3 regions of the Streptomyces sp. DG2A-72 genome follow, and region 1 is predicted to be linked to each of the others. Evidence: riboswitches for the same ligand, from Rfam matches in the RefSeq annotation. Region 1 holds a riboswitch; each other region holds the start of a gene.

What was found. A riboswitch is a leader RNA that binds a small molecule or an ion and turns the genes downstream of it on or off. The one in region 1 is predicted to bind cyclic di-AMP.
Region 2: it holds a riboswitch for cyclic di-AMP, as region 1 does, so the genes downstream of both, QQY66_RS43515 (LysM peptidoglycan-binding domain-containing M23 family metallopeptidase) here and QQY66_RS37785 (M23 family metallopeptidase) in region 1, are expected to answer to the same signal.
Region 3: it holds a riboswitch for cyclic di-AMP, as region 1 does, so the genes downstream of both, QQY66_RS29050 (transglycosylase SLT domain-containing protein) here and QQY66_RS37785 (M23 family metallopeptidase) in region 1, are expected to answer to the same signal.

The regions. Positions count from the first base shown of each region.
Region 1 is NZ_JASTLC010000001.1:7,952,407-7,957,578, reverse strand. Features, by position in the region: gene QQY66_RS37800 (bifunctional GNAT family N-acetyltransferase/acetate--CoA ligase family protein) at 1-669, opposite strand, end outside; gene QQY66_RS37795 (HPr family phosphocarrier protein) at 849-1,130, shown strand; gene QQY66_RS37790 (GntR family transcriptional regulator) at 1,246-1,941, opposite strand; gene QQY66_RS37785 (M23 family metallopeptidase) at 2,143-2,901, opposite strand; cyclic di-AMP (ydaO/yuaA leader) riboswitch at 2,915-3,081, opposite strand; gene QQY66_RS37780 (pitrilysin family protein) at 3,295-4,683, opposite strand; gene QQY66_RS37775 (pitrilysin family protein) at 4,680-5,172, opposite strand, start outside.
Region 2 is NZ_JASTLC010000001.1:9,168,587-9,173,758, reverse strand. Features, by position in the region: gene QQY66_RS43535 (SGNH/GDSL hydrolase family protein) at 1-10, opposite strand, end outside; gene QQY66_RS43530 (hypothetical protein) at 150-389, opposite strand; gene QQY66_RS43525 (AzlC family ABC transporter permease) at 373-912, shown strand; partial or broken gene QQY66_RS43520 (branched-chain amino acid transporter permease) at 905-1,233, shown strand; gene QQY66_RS43515 (LysM peptidoglycan-binding domain-containing M23 family metallopeptidase) at 1,322-2,287, opposite strand; cyclic di-AMP (ydaO/yuaA leader) riboswitch at 2,292-2,456, opposite strand; gene QQY66_RS43510 (alpha-galactosidase) at 2,752-4,821, opposite strand; gene QQY66_RS43505 (tyrosine-protein phosphatase) at 4,993-5,172, shown strand, end outside.
Region 3 is NZ_JASTLC010000001.1:6,079,518-6,084,689, reverse strand. Features, by position in the region: gene QQY66_RS29055 (CocE/NonD family hydrolase) at 1-976, shown strand, start outside; cyclic di-AMP (ydaO/yuaA leader) riboswitch at 1,256-1,418, shown strand; gene QQY66_RS29050 (transglycosylase SLT domain-containing protein) at 1,422-1,904, shown strand; gene QQY66_RS29045 (HAD family hydrolase) at 1,908-2,720, opposite strand; gene fahA (fumarylacetoacetase) at 3,019-4,233, shown strand; gene QQY66_RS29035 (M56 family metallopeptidase) at 4,405-5,172, shown strand, end outside.

The sequences.
Region 1 (5,172 bases):
GGTGCGGCCGGCGCCGATGACGGCGACGGAGCCGGGCATCAGCAGCCGCTGCACGGACCGCCCCTCGGCGCGCTGCTCGCGCGCGTACTGCACGGCGAGCGATCGGTCGGTGGGTTCGAGGTCAAACTCCAGGCGTACGACGCCGTCCTCGAAGCTGCGCTTCTGGGTGTACCCGGCGTCCGTGAACACCTTGATCATCTTGGAGTTGGCGGGCAGCACCTCCGCGGCGAAGCGACGGATGCCGCGCTCACGGGCGACGGCGGCGATGTGCTCGAGGAGGGCGGAGGCGACACCGCGCCCCTGATGGGCGTCCTGCACCAGGAAGGCGACCTCGGCCTCGTCGGCCGGCGCCGACGCGGGCAGCCCCTCGGCGCCGATGCGGTCATAGCGTACGGTGGCGATGAACTCGCCGCCGATGGTGGCCGCGAGTCCCACCCGGTCCACAAAGTCGTGGTGCGTGAAGCGGTGGACGTCCTTGGCGGACAGACGCGGGTAGGGCGCGAAGAAGCGGTAGTACTTCGACTCGTCCGAGACCTGCTCGTAGAAGCTGACCAGGCGCTCGGCGTCATCAACGGTGATGGGGCGGATGCGCGCGGTGCCGCCGTCGCGCAGCACCACGTCGGCTTCCCAGTGGGCGGGGTACTCGTGCCGGTCCGGCGCGCTCTGCATGGGGCCCAGAGTACGGCTCGCGTACGACAACGGCGCGAGGCAGTCTGTGGAGGACGGGAGTCGGGCCGAGGCCGCGGTCCGACGGCACTTCAAGGACGGGACGCAGGACAGTTCCGGGCTTGCTTCACGATATGGGAAACTGGTCTAGACAACCCTGAACACCTGAAGGGCAGCATCACATGGCTGAGCGCCGCGTCAACGTCGGCTGGGCCGAGGGTCTCCACGCCCGCCCCGCCTCCATCTTCGTCCGGGCCGCCACGGCCGCAGGGGTCCCCGTGACGATCGCCAAGGCCGACGGCAACCCCGTCAACGCGGCCTCCATGCTGGCTGTCCTCGGGCTCGGCGCCCAGGGCGGCGAGGAGATCGTGCTCGCCTCCGACGCCGAGGGCGCGGACATCGCCCTCGACCGGCTGGCGAAGCTGGTCGCCGAGGGGCTCGAGGAGCTTCCCGAGACCGTCTGAGTAGCAGAATTGAAGGGCTCGTCCGAATTTCCGGGCGAGCCCTTCGCATTTTCCGATCGCGGGCAGCAGAAATAATCCCCCGCGAATTAGGCCCTCTTTGTATACGGCTCTTGTGTTAATGCCGCAGGCTCGTCATGTTTACGGCATGTTGCGAGTTCCTCACACGCTCCGTGCGCTCTCCCGGGACGGCGAATCGCAGCCGGTGCACGACCGTCGAGCGCTCCGTGTGCTGCGCCGTGACCGCCCGCGCGCGCTCGCCGTCACCGCGCGCCACCGCGTCGACGATCGCGCCGTGCTCCGCCCAGGACTCCACGGGGTTGGCCGGCGCCTCCACGGCGTACATCCAGGCGATCTTGTGCCGCAGCTGGGTCAGCATCGAGGTCAGCGCGGGGCTGCCGGAGGCCTGGGCGAGCGTCTCGTGGAACCAGCCGCCCAGGGAGCGCAGATCCTCGCTGTTGCCCCTCCTGGCCCGCTCCTGACCCAGCCTGACCAGGCCGCGCAGCACCTTCAGATGCGCCTCGGTGCGCCGCTGGGCGGCCCGGGAGGCGCCGAGCGGCTCCAGGAGCATGCGCATCTCCAGCAGGTCCGCGGCCTCCTGCTCGGTCGGTTCCGCGACGCACGCGCCCGCGTGCCGCCGGGTCACCACGAATCCCTCGGCCTCCAGCGTGCGCAGGGCCTCACGGACGGGGACGCGCGAGACGCCGTAGCGGCGCGCCAGGAGTTCCTCGGTGAGCCGGCTGCCGCGCTCGTAGACACCGGCGACGATGTCGTCCCGGATCGCCGTGCATACCGAGTGCGCCGGAATACGCATGACCGACCTCCGCTTTAATCCCCGTGAAACGTCGACGATTGACGCGTGTTCAGTGACTCTATGGCAATGAGCCGGAATTTCCGATGGCGGACCGGAATCCATGGATATTTTTTGGACAGCCGGGGGTATGAAAGGCCGAAAGCCCCGGCTCGGGGAGCCGGGGCCTGGGGAGGCGGAGCCTGGGGGCTCAGACGTCTGTCGTCAGACGTTCACGCCGTGCGAGCGCAGGTAGGCGACGGGGTCGATGTCGGAGCCGTACTCCGCGGTCGTACGGGCCTCGAAGTGCAGATGCGCCCCGGTGACGTTGCCGGTCGCGCCGGAGAGGCCTATCTGCTGGCCCGGGGTGACGCTCTGGCCCACCGAGACGCCGATGGACGACAGGTGGCCGTACTGGGTGTACGTGCCGTCGTTCATCTTGATCACGACCTGGTTGCCGTACGAGCCCTCCCAGCCCGCCTCGACGACGGTGCCGCGGCCGACCGCGTGGACGGAGGTGCCGCTGGCGGCGTGGAAGTCGACGCCGGTGTGGCTGCCGGAGGACCACAGGGAGCCGCCGGCGCCATAGCCGGTGGAGACGTACGAGCCGGTGATCGGCAGGACGTAGCTGTTGAGGCGCTTGCGCTCGGCCTCGCGAGCGGCGCGCTCCTTGGCCTCGCGGGCCTTCTGCGCCCGCTCCGCCGCGGCCTTCTTCTTGGCCTCGGCGGCCTTCTTCGCGGCGGCGGCTTCTTCGGCGGCCTGCTGCTGGGCGGCGGCCTGCTCTGCGATCTGGTCGGCGGCGGCGCTGCTGAGGACCGGGATCAGGCCGGTCGTCTCGGCCGCCGGCTCGGCGGCGAGTGCGGGGGCGGCCAGGGTGCCGATGACGCCGGTGGTGGTGAGGGCCGCGACGCCCGCCGCGCGAGCGGTGGTGCGCTGGATACGGCTGGGACGGCGGTGCTTCCCGGTGGCGCGGGTGAACGCCATGTAGTGGCTGGTCCTTTCCTTCCTTCTCGCCTACCGGGTTAGCTGACGGGTTCGGAGCAGGAAGGTCTCCTACGGACCCCCTCGCGGCACGCGCGGGCGTCCGATTCACCCCAGGGACTGCACATGTGGGTCCCCGGCTCCCCTGGCTCGCGCCGTCTGGGGACTCGGCGATGACTGTCCGGTGCCGCGGGTGCGGCGCAGTGCCTGACGGACAGCCCGGAAGACGCTAAACGGGACATCTTTCAATCCCCAAACGGATCACGGCTTTTGTAGCGCATGCCACAGGCCAGACAGGCAACCTCTCCCGTAATTCGGACATAAGGGAGCCCCGGTGACGCTTCCGTCACCGGGGCTCCCCGCGCGCGTAACCCGAGGGTTCGCCTCTCCGCGGCCCTACTCGGCGGACACGACGGTGACTTGACCGATGCCGAGGGCCTCCACCGGCTCCTTGATCTGCGCCGCGTCGCCCACGAGCACCGTCACCAGACGGTCCACCGGGAAGGCGCGTACGGCAGCCGCGGTGGCCTCGACGGTGCCGGTCGCGGCGAGCTCCTGGTACAGCGTGGCCTGGTAGTCGTCCGGCAGGTACTGCTCCACCTGGTCGGCCAGCGTGCTGGCGACGGCCGCGGCGGTCTCGTACTTCAGCGGCGCCACACCGACCAGGTTCTGCACGGCGACATCGCGCTCGGCGTCGGTGAGCCCGTCGGCGGCGAGTGTCCGCAGCACCGTCCACAGGTCCTGCAGGGCGGGACCGGTGTTCGGGGTGTCGACGGAGCCGCTGATGGCGAGCATCCCGGCGCCCGAGCCGTCCGGGGCGGACCTGAGGACCTGCCCGAACGCCCGCACTCCGTAGGTGTAGCCCTTCTCCTCGCGCAGGACGCGGTCCAGCCGCGAGGTGAGGGTGCCGCCGAGGCAGTACGTGCCGAGCACCTGGGCGGGCCACACGCGGTCGTGCCGGTCGACACCGACGCGGCCGATGAGCAGCTGCGTCTGGACGGCACCGGGGCGGTCCACGATGACGACGCGGCCGGTGTCGTCGGCGCTCACCGGCGGCACCGGGCGCGGCTGCGCGGGTGAGCCGGTCCAGGCGCCGATCGTCTCGCCGAGCAGCGCGTCCAGGTCGATGCCGGTGAGGTCGCCGACGACCACGGCGGTGGCCGTGGCGGGACGCACGTGCTTCTCGTAGAAGGCACGGACGGCCGCGGAGTCGATGTTCTCGACCGTGTCCTCGGTGCCCTGGCGCGGACGCGACATGCGCGAGTCCGCCGGGAACAGCTCCTTGGACAGCTCCTTGGCGGCCCGGCGGGAGGGGTTGGCCAGCTCGTGCGGGATCTCGTCGAGGCGGTTGCGGACGAGCCGTTCGACCTCGCTGTCCGCGAAGGCGGGCGCCCTGAGGGCGTCGGCGAGCAGGCCGAGCGCCTTGGACAGCCGCGAGGCCGGGACCTCCAGGCTGAGCCGGACGCCGGGGTGGTCGGCGTGCGAGTCGAGGGTGGCTCCGCAGCGCTCCAGCTCGGCGGCGAACTCCTCTGCGGAGTACTTGTCGGTGCCCTCGGAGAAGGCCCGCGCCATGATCGTGGCGACACCGTCGAGGCCGGCCGGTTCGGCCTCCAGCGGTGCGTCCAGGAGCACCTCCACGGCGACGACCTGCTGGCCGGGGCGGTGGCAGCGCAGGACCGTGACGCCGTTGTCGAGGGTCCCGCGCGTGGGGGCCGGAAACGCCCACGGCCTGGCCTCGCCGGCCCGGGGCTCGGGGTGGAATTCCATAGCGGCGAGCTCGGTCACTTGGCCGCCTCCTCGTTCTCGTCGGTGGCTTCCACGGTCGCCGCGGACTCCAGGTCTTCGGTGGGTTCCTCGACGGTCTCCGTGGGGACGGTCGGCTCGTACACGAGCACCGCGCGGTTGTCGGGCCGCAGGCGCGCCTTGGCAACCTCCTGGACCTCTTCGGCGGTCACCTCGAGCACCCGCCCGACGGCGGTGAGGGCGAGCTGCGGGTCGCCGAACAGGACGGCGTACCGGCACAGTTCGTCGGCGCGGCCCGCGACCGTGCCGAGCCGGTCCAGCCACTCGCGCTCCAACTGGGCCTGGGCACGCTCCATTTCCTCGGCCGTGGGGCCCTCCGCGGCGAACCGGGCGAGCTCCTCGTCGATGGCGGCCTCGATGACCGGCACCTCGACGTCACCGGACGTCTTCACGTCCAGCCACCCCAGGGAGGGCGCGCCGGCCAGCCGCAGCAGGCCGAATCCGGCGGCGACGGCCGTACGGTCGCGTCGT
Region 2 (5,172 bases), 1.2 Mb from region 1:
ACCCGATCACTGATCTGATGTCATTCTTCGAATCGTCTGCCACGTCGGCCCATGATTCACCTTCGGATGTGAGCTACGCGACCGTAGGAAGGGGTTGACGGACGGTGAGATAAGCCACTCCTAAAGTGTTCGCCAACTCAGGAATATGCTCAGCCGTCAGCCTTGATCTTCTTCATGGTGAGATGTGATTCGAGGCGCAGCACGGCAGGCAGGTCGCCGAGTTTGTCGGTGACGAAGGCTTCGTAGGCGGCCTGGTCGGCGTGGTCGGCGACGGCCACGGTGGACTCGAACTCCTCGAACATCTTGCGGTCCCGGGCGTAGGTCTCGATGTCGATGAGCACTTCCAGCCCGCGCCTCAGCGCCTCGGGGTCGATGTCCGCGGCGCTCATCTACGGCGGATCGTTCGAGTTCCTGCTGATCGGCCTGGCCACCGCGGCCGCTCCCCTGGCGTCCATCGCCACGACGGCCTTCATGGTGAACGTCCGGCACGTCTTCTACGCGCTCTCCTCCCCCTGCACCGCGTACGGCACCTTCGCACTCAGCGACGAGACGTACGCCCTGACCGCCGGGGAGGAGGCCCGGTCCTGGGCCGGCCGGCGCATCCTGTGGCTGCAGTTCCTCATGCACCTGTACTGGGCCGGAAGCGCAACCGCCCGAGCCCTGCTCGGCTCCCTCTTCCCGGAGGGGGTCACCGGCCTGGACTTCGCTCTGACCACCCTGTTCACCGTGCTCGCCCTCGATGCTCTCCGGGAGCTGCGCGACGACCTGCCCACGCCGGCGCTCGCCCTCCTCAGCGCCGTGGCCGCGCGGCTCCTCTTCCCGGGCCAACTGCTCCTCGCCGCCTTCGCCCTGTTCACCGCAGAACTGCCGGCCCGCCGCTGCACGACCGGCAAGAGGGCACGCCATGCCTGACACCCCCTACGCCATAGCCGCCGTCCTCGTCACCGCCGCCGTCACCCGAGCCCTGCGCACCCTCCCCTTCGCCGCCCTCGCCCCGCTGCGCGCCAGTACGACCGTCCAGTACCTCAGCGCCCGTATGCCCGCCGGCGTCATGGTGATCCTGGTCGTCCACTGCCTGCGCGAGGTGCCCCTCACCGACACGCGCGCGATCCCCCCGTCGGCAGCCCTGGCCGTCACCGTCGGCCTGCACCAGTGGTGTCGCAACGCCCTGCTGAGCATCCTCGGCGGCACCGCTGTCCAGTGGTCCTGGCCAGTACGGTCTTCGCGCACTGAGGGGGTCCGCACAGCCAACACCGAAGGCCGGACCCGGGGATCGGGGTCCGGCCTTCGGTGGCGTGGGGGACGCTTCAGGCGCCGGGTGTCAGCTGACGGAGACACCCTTCGAGCGGAGGTAGGCGACGGGGTCGACGTCCGAGCCGTAGTCCGGGGTGGTGCGGATCTCGAAGTGCAGGTGCGGGCCGGTCACGTTGCCGGTCGCGCCGGAGAGGCCTATCTGCTGGCCCTCGGTCACGGTCTGTCCGTTGGAGACGGAGAGCGAGGACAGGTGGGCGTACTGCGCGTAGTAGCCGTCGGCCAGCTTGACAACGACCTGGTTGCCGTACGCGCCGCCCCAGCCCGCGGAGACGACCGTGCCCGCACCCACGGACTTGAGCGAGGTGCCGGTCGGGACGACGAAGTCGACGCCGGTGTGGTAGCCACTGGACCACATGCTGCCCGACATGCGGTACGGGGTACCGACCCTGGCACCGGCCACAGGGAGGGTGAAGCCGCCGGCCGTACTCGTGGTGTCGGAGGACTGGGTGGTCGCCGTGTTCGAGGACGACTTCGACGAACCCGAAGCAGACGAACCAGATGAATCAGAAGACCCGGACGACTTCTTCGAAGAAGAGGATGAAGGAGACGAATCCGACGAAGAGGACGACGGCTTGGAAGAACCGGTCGCGGCCTTCTTGCCGATCGAGAGCTTCAGGCCGGGGTGGATCATCGACGGGTCCGAGCCGACGGCCTCACGGTTGTCCGCGTAGAGCTTCTGCCAGCCACCGCTGACATTCTGCTCGTCGGCGATCTTCGAAAGGTAGTCACCGGCCCGCACCGAATAGGTCCGCACACCCGAACTCTTCGCGGCGGCGGTCTTCTCGGCGGCCTTCTTTTCGGTCTTCGGAACCGACTGAACGGCCTTTTCCGAAACCGACTTGGCGGGAGCGGCATGCGCTCCGGTGGCCCCCAGGAGCGGCAGGGCGAGCGCGGCGCCACCGGTTCCGGCGACGACGATCGAGCGGGTGAAGCGCTGGCTCTTGGGACGGCGGTGCTTACCCTTCGCGGGCATGGCGAATTCCTCTCCGGCGCCTACGAGGTGAGCTGTCGGGTGCGGACTGGAGATGTCCGGCCGCGCGGTGGCGGCTTAACCCCTAGCCGTTCCGGAGACCGGAACAGGCGGTTGTACCTGTGGGTCCCCCGCTCCTGCCGTTCACGGGTGAGTTGAGCGGTCTCCGGGCGGCGGCAGGATTGGGCGTCCGTCCGGATTGGTGGCGAACGTAAGCGACCAAGACGCAAAGGGACAAGCAAGAGGTTCCATGGCTGTGCGTTTCTCTTGATCCCTTGTGAGAAAACCCAGTCACCCTCCGTGAATTCCACCCCCGCCGACGGATTCAATCCCCTGGAAAAACACGTGAATTACGTGAACATGGCGGACAACGCTCGGTCACGAATATGACGCTGCTCACGCAGCTCCCCCCAGGAGGCTTTATCCCAGAGCGAGTTGGAATGAAGATCCTAATTCGGACAGATCGCTCAGATGCGACGCAGCCGGAGAACTGCCGCATCGAGGTCACCGCGTAGCCCTGTGCGCAATCCGTGATGCAGCAGGACCGCACCCCGGTGAACTTCGCCCGTTTCGCGGCATTCATACGACGCTGTCGGGTCGAGGCCGCGCAGTCGCAGCGCCGGAACGGGCTCGCCGTAACGCTGCGCCTCGAGCCAGGCGAGGACGACGGTCTCGTCGCCGAGCACGTACTGCACCGCACTCAGCCCGCCCTGCGGGGGCCGCAGCCGATACAGGTCGCCGCGCTGCACCAGGGGCCGGATCTCCTTGTACAGACCCACCCACTTCCGGGCCTCGGCCAGCTCGTCGTCCGTCCACTCGGTGAGGTCACCGCCGACCCCGAGCACCCCGGCCATGGCGCTCACGAACCGGAAGCGCAGCGAGCTGACCCGGCCGTTGAGCTGGACGTTGGGGCTGTCGGTGACCCACGCGGCCATGACCCGTGCCGGGTGGATCTGGCTGAAGCCGTGCTGGATGGCGAGCCGGTCGAGCGGGTCGGTGTTGTCCGAGGTCCACACCTGATCCGTACGGCTCATGACCCCGAGGTCGATCCGGCCGCCGCCGCCCGAGCAGGACTCGAAGGCGACTCCGGGGTGCGCGTCCCGCAGCCGGTCCAACAGCCCGTACAGCGCACGCACATGGTCGACCCACAACCGCTGCGGATACGCCTCTCCCGGCCAGCCCGCATCGGTGAAGCAGCGATTGAAGTCCCACTTCACATAGTCGATCGGGGCGCTGGAGAGGAGCGTGTCGAGCTGCTCCCAGAGGTACTCCTGAACGTCGTCGCGGGCGAGGTTCAGTACGAGCTGATTGCGGAATTCCGTCCGCTTGCGCCCGGTTTGGTGCTGCACCCATTCGGGGTGGGCGCGATACAGGTCGCTGTCCGGATTGACCATTTCGGGCTCGACCCAGATACCGAACTGCATACCGAGGCCGTGCACGTGGTCCGCGAGCGGCTTGAGCCCGCCGGGGAAGCGGTCGGGGTTGGGTGTCCAGTCGCCGAGCCCGGCCCGGTCGCTGGTCCGTGCCCCGAACCAGCCGTCGTCGACCACGAACAGCTCCACGCCCATGTCCGCGGCCCGCCGCGCCAGCGCCCGCTGCTGCTCCTCGGAGATCTCGAACTCGGTGGCCTCCCAGGAGTTGAAGAGCACCGGCCGGTCCTCGCCCGCGTCCGGAATGACATACGTCCGCTGGTACGCGTGCCAAGCGCGGCTCGCCCCGCCGTAGCCGCCGTCGCTCCACAGTCCGGCGAAGACGGGCGTCGTGAACGACTCGCCCGCCGCCAGTCGCAGCAGGCCCGAGTCGTCGTGTCCGGCGCCGCCGGTGATCTGCACGCGCGCGTCGGCGAGTTGGGCCACGGCGATCCGCCAGGACCCGGACCAGCCGAGCGCGCAGCCGTAGACCTCGCCGCGCTCCTCGGTCGCATCAGTGTCCAGCGCGACCCAGGGCAGGTGCTGGTGTCCGGTATGTCCGCGGCGGCTGCCGATGACCTTCTCACCGTAGGTGAGGTCGGAGCGCACGAGCCGGGACTCCGCGGCCCAGCGGCCGTGCAACTGGGAGAGCCGCCAGCCGTCGCGGTCCGGCAGGGTCCAGGTCGCGGAGTCGGCCCGCAGCAGCTCGACCTCCGGCCCTTCGTTGCCGAGGGTCACCCAGCGCTCCACGACGTCGTCGCGCATCCGGTAGTGCAGCGTGACGGCCAGGCCGCCGTCGCGGAATCGCAGCCGCAGCGCGTCGTCCTCGGACCCGTACGCCTCGAAACGCCACTCGGTGCCGCGCCGCTCCTCGGTGCGTACGGAGAGGGCGGGCCGGGCGAAGCGGGGGCCGCCCTCGACGGGGTACTCCTCACGTCCGTCGAGCGGGGACTCGAAGGGCCGGTAGTCCGGCAGCGGACGTACGGCGAGGGCCTCGGCGTCGGCGAGCGTGATCCGCGGGCCCCAGTGCAGGTGCAGCAGCTCGTGGTCGTCGGTGAGGTGGATGGCGTAACCGCTGGTCGGCCCGGTCAGGAGCCACGTACGGCCGTTCTCGGAAATTTCCAGCATCACGTCTCCACAGTTCCGAACAGGTGCACTCAAGTACCAACATCATCTATGTCCGGGAACCCCGGGACAACGCCTGTGGACAACTCATTGCCCCAGGAATCCATGTCGTATCGTCGAGTGCGTGCCCGTCGACGAGCCGCGCCGACGAAGCCGACTGGGAGGGGAGCCCCCGTGACGCAGCAGATCCCGTCGACCGAGCCGGAGCTGGCCCGAGTGCGCAACTTCCGTGACGTGGGCGGACTGCCGACCGTGGACGGACGACGGGTGCGACAGGGCGTGCTGTTCCGCAGCGGGCATCTCGCGCACGCGACCGAGGAGGACGCGGCGTTCCTCGGCTCGCTCGGCCTGCAC
Region 3 (5,172 bases), 1.9 Mb from region 1:
GAACGTGACGACGGTGACGTACGCCTGTCAGGGCGCCCCCGTCCTCGTACGGTCGCCGATGCACACCGGGGTGGACGCCGGCCGTTTCCTCCCCATCGGCAACGATGCCGACCTGCCGCCGGACCAGCGGGAGGAGGACGCGCGGTCGGTGTGCTTCGAGTTCGCGGTGGCCGAGGAGACGTGGGTACTGGGGCGGGCGCGGGTGGGGCTGCGGGTGACCGCGGAGGCGCCGCGGGGGCAGGTCGTGGCGAGGGTATGTGACATGGCGCCGGACGGCTCGTCGACCCTGGTCACGCGCGGAGCGCTGAACCTCTCGGCACGACAGGGCCGCGACCGAACCGTGCCGTGGGTGCCGGGCACCACCGAAGAGGTGACCATCGAGCTGAATGCCATCGGCCACGCCTTCCCGCCCGGCCACCGCATCCGGCTCGCCGTCTCCTCCGCGTACTGGCCGTGGATCTGGCCACAGCCCGACTCGGCGGCGGGCTTCACCCTGGACCCGGCGGGCAGCTTCCTCGAACTGCCCGTACGAAAGCGGGAATTTGACCGAAATATCCGTTTCGAGGAGCCCGAGCAGGCCGAGCCGCTGGGCGTCAACTTCCCCGCCACGCTCGACGAGCCGCACCCCGAGCGCCTGGTGGTGCGGGACGTCGCGCGGGGCGCGTGGCGCCTTGAGGTCGACCCGCGGTACGGCGGCACACGCGTGTACCCCGACGGACTGGAGTGCACCGAGGACGCGCTGGAGACGTACACGATCGACGAGACGGACCCACTGTCGGCCCGCGCCCGCTCCGACTGGTCGATCCGGCTGCACCGCCCGGAACAGGGCTGGAACACCACGGTCCGCAGCCGCTCGGAGATCGGCTGTGACGGGGACCACTTCACCGCCTCCGACGAGGTGATCTGCACGGAGGGCGACCAAGTCATCTTCCATCGGACCTGGGAGAAGCGCATCCCGCGAACGGCCGGTCGATAAAACCCTCTTGGCCCGATTGCCCGTTTTGCCATTCTTTCGAACGCACGTGACTTGACTCACGTCCCGGCCTGCACAGAAAACACACAGGCATCCGCCGATCCGCCTTCCGCCATGGCCAGTTGAGCTTGGCAACCGCAAAGGATCAAGCAGCACATTCGCCCCACACCAAGGTCAATAGGTGCGATGTGTGAATCCGATGCTTGTTTCGGACATGTGCTCTCGCATACGTTCCCGGCCTGTCGGGCGGACGCCGAATCCTGCCGCCGCCCGAGCGACCCATTGACCAACTCACCGCACGGCAGGAGCGGGGGACCCAGGTAAGCCGCCGGACCGGACGCCGCGCCGGGACGGCTCGGGGTGAAGCCATGTCCGTCAGGGTGTGGCCGGGCACCTCCCAGCCCGAACCCGACAGCTCACCTCGCAGGCGCCGGAGAGGAACTTCGCCATGGCTGCAGCCGGTAAGCACCGTCGTACCAGAACCGCTCGCATCACCCGCGCCGTCGCCGTCGCCGGCACCGGCGTCGCCGTCCTCGCGCTGCCGGTCATCGGCGCGACCAGCGCCTCGGCGGCCACCCCGACCGTCGCCACCGCCACCTCGCTGGGCTACGCCGACACCCTCGACGGCTGGATCCGGGCGTCCCTCCAGGTGATGGCGCAGAACGGCATCCCCGGGTCGTACGACGGCATCTACCGCAACATCATGCGGGAGTCCTCGGGCAACCCGGCCGCCATCAACAACTGGGACTCCAACGCCGCCGCGGGCACCCCGTCGAAGGGCCTCCTCCAGGTCATCGACCCGACCTTCGAGGCGTACCACGTGGCCGGCACCGCGTTCAACCCGTACGACCCGGTCGCGAACATCACCGCCGCCTGCAACTACGCGTTCCAGCGGTACGGCTCGATCGACAACGTCTTCGGCGCGTACTGAGAACTACCCCGTCGGGTAGAGACGTTCGAGGACGACGGCGATGCCGTCGTCCTCGTTCGAGAGGGTGATCTCGTCGGCCACCGCCTTGAGTTCGGGATGGGCGTTGGCCATGGCGACGCCGTGCGCCGCCCAGTCGAACATGGGGATGTCGTTGGGCATGTCCCCGAAGGCGACGGTCTGCCCAGGTCCCAGTCCCAGATGCTCGGCGGCCAGCGCGAGCCCGGTCGCCTTGGTCACCCCGCATGGCTGGAGTTCGACGGTCCCGGGCCCCGACATGGTGACCGTCGCGAGTGAACCCACCACGGCGCGCGCCGTCGCCGCCAACTCGTCGTCGGACAGGGCAGGATGACGCAGCAGCACCTTGCTGATGGGCGCGCACCACAGGTCGTCGCGGCGCCCCACGCGTACGGCGGGCAGGGTCGGGTGGGGCATCAGGTACCCCGGTTCGATGAGTGTGAGCCCGTCGACGCCATCCTGGTCGACGGCGGCGTACACCTGCCCGATCTCCGCCTCGATCTTGCCGAGCGCGGTCTCGGCCAGCTCCCGGTCCAGCGTGACGGACCACAGCAGACGGTCCGCGCCGGCGTCGTACACCTGCGCGCCCTGTCCGCACACCGCGAGCCCCCCGCAGCCGAGGATGTCGAGCAACGGCCGCACCCTCGGGGCCGGCCGCCCCGTCACCACCAAGTGCCGGGCGCCGAACGCCGTCACCTGCGCAAGCGCGGCGAGCGACCGGTCGGAGAGCGTGTCGTCGCCCCGGAGCAGGGTGCCGTCCAGGTCAGTGGCGATGAGTGAATATGCGATGGGTGCGGCCATGATCAGAGAATACGGACAGAAAGCCCCACCGACTCGACGCGAACAGGACGCCTCCTACGGCGACTTGGGCCGGAGCGCCCCCGTTTCACTCCCTCGGGACGCCCCTGGACCGGCTGACACCGTGACGCCGTGACGTCTCCTTCCCGAAGGCACCTCCAGCAGGCCACCGCCGCCGTCCGGAACGGCTTCGGTGACGTCGCTGACCTGCGGCTGCCGCAGCAGGCCTCGCCCCCGTAACGTGTGCCGCGACCACATGACACACCTGGCATACGGACCGCACGAGAGCGAGGCAGCACCCATGCCCCCCTTCGATGTCCCCGAGGGCGACCCCTTCGGCCCGCACAACCTTCCGTACGGTGTCTTCTCCCCCGCCGTTACCACGGAGCGGAGGGTCGGGGTCCGGCTCGGCGACCACGTCCTCGACGCGGGCGCGGCGGCGCACGCGCTCGGCTCCCCGTACGCCCCCCTGCTCGCCCGGCCCACCCTCAACCCGCTGCTCGCCGCGGGCCGCACCACCTGGTCGGACGTACGGCGCGCGCTGACGGCGTGGCTGACGGTGCCGTCCCACCGGGAGACCGTCGAGCCGATGTTCCACCCCCTGTCCTCGGTGACCCTGCACCTCCCCTTCGAGGTCGCGGACTACGTCGACTTCTACGCCTCCGAGAACCACGCCCGGAACGTCGGCCGTATCTTCCGCCCCGACGCCCCCGACTCCCTGACCCCCAACTGGAAGCATCTGCCGATCGGTTACCACGGCCGCTCCGGCACGGTGGTCGTGTCGGGCACGGATGTCGTACGACCGTCCGGGCAGCGCAAGTCCCCCGCCGATCCGGCGCCCGTCTTCGGCCCTTCCGTCCGCCTGGACATCGAGGCGGAGGTCGGTTTCGTGGTGGGCACGCCGTCGCCGATGGGCCGACCGGTGGGGCTCGGTGACTTCCGGGACCACGTCTTCGGCCTCTGCCTCCTCAACGACTGGTCCGCACGCGACATCCAGGCCTGGGAGTACGTCCCCCTCGGCCCGTTCCTCGGCAAGTCCTTCGCCACGTCGGTGTCGGCGTGGATCACGCCGCTGGACGCGCTGGAGGAGGCGCGGGTGGCGCCGCCGGAGCGGACACATGCGTTGCTGCCCTATCTGGACGATGCGCAGGAGGAGCCTGGTGGCTACGACCTGCGCATCTCGGTCGCCGTCAACGGCCATGTGGTCTCCGAGCCCCCCTTCTCCACCATGTACTGGACCGCCGCCCAGCAACTGGCCCACATGACCGTCAACGGCGCCTCCCTGCGCACCGGCGACCTCTACGGCTCCGGCACGGTCAGCGGCCCGGCCGAACACGAACGCGGCTCCCTCCTGGAACTGACCTGGAACGGCCGCGACGCCCTGGAACTCCCCGACGGCAAGCGGACGTTCCTGGAGGACGGGGACGTGGTGACGCTGTCGGCTTGGGCGCCGGGGGCGGACGGGGTGCGGGTCGGGTTGGGGGAGGTTGTGGGGCGGGTTGTGGCGGGGAGCTGAGGCGGAGAGCTGACGCGGGGGGGGGCCGGAGGGGGCAGGCGCGGGGATCGGGTGGTGCTTGTGCCATGACTCGGGCGTCCAACGCCGTCATACTTACGGCGGGCGGGATGCCCAGTAGCCGCACCCCCTCCCGAAGCGCAGCCTTCCCGACCAGGATCCGGAGACCCTGGCATGACCGTCTGCCTGCTCCTGCTGAGCGTCGTCGCCCTCACGGCCGCCGTGCCGGTCCCGCGTGCGCTGACCGGGGCGGTGTGGCCGGAGCGGGAACCCGTGGTCGGGCTGTGGGTGTGGCAGTGCCTGGTCGCCACCGTGCTGCTGTGCTGCCTGACGGCGCTCGTGCTGGGCACGGCCGCCGTCTTCCACACCGTCCGCGACCGGGTCTTCGCCCCCGCGCCACCGTCGGTGACCGCCGCGTACGACCTGTCCACGGCCCCGGCCTGGGCCGCCGCCCTCACCCTGCTGCTGGCCTGCGGAGCCGCCTGGACGACGGCTGTGCTCGCCCGCGAGCTGGTGGAGGCGCGCAGGCGCCGCGGCCAGACCCGAGCGCATCTGCGGGAACGCGCCCCCGAACTTCCGGCCGGGCTGGGTGCCGCCGCGCGCGGTCCACTTCTGGTCCTCGAGGACGAGTACCCCGACGCCTGGTGGATGCCCGGCAACCCGCCCCAACTGGTCGTCACCACCGGCGCCCTGCACCGGCTGACCGACCACCAGCTCGACGCCGTCCTCACCCACGAACGCGACCACGCCCGCGCCCACCACGACTGGCTGCTGCACCTGTCCACCGCCCTCGCCACCGGTTTCCCCCGCATCCCGCTCTTCGCCCACTTCTGCGACCAGACCCACCGCCTGGTCGAACTCGCCGCCGATGACACGGCATCCCGCCGGTGCGGCCACCTGACCACCGCACTGGCGTTGATCGAGCTCAACCAGCACCGGGGC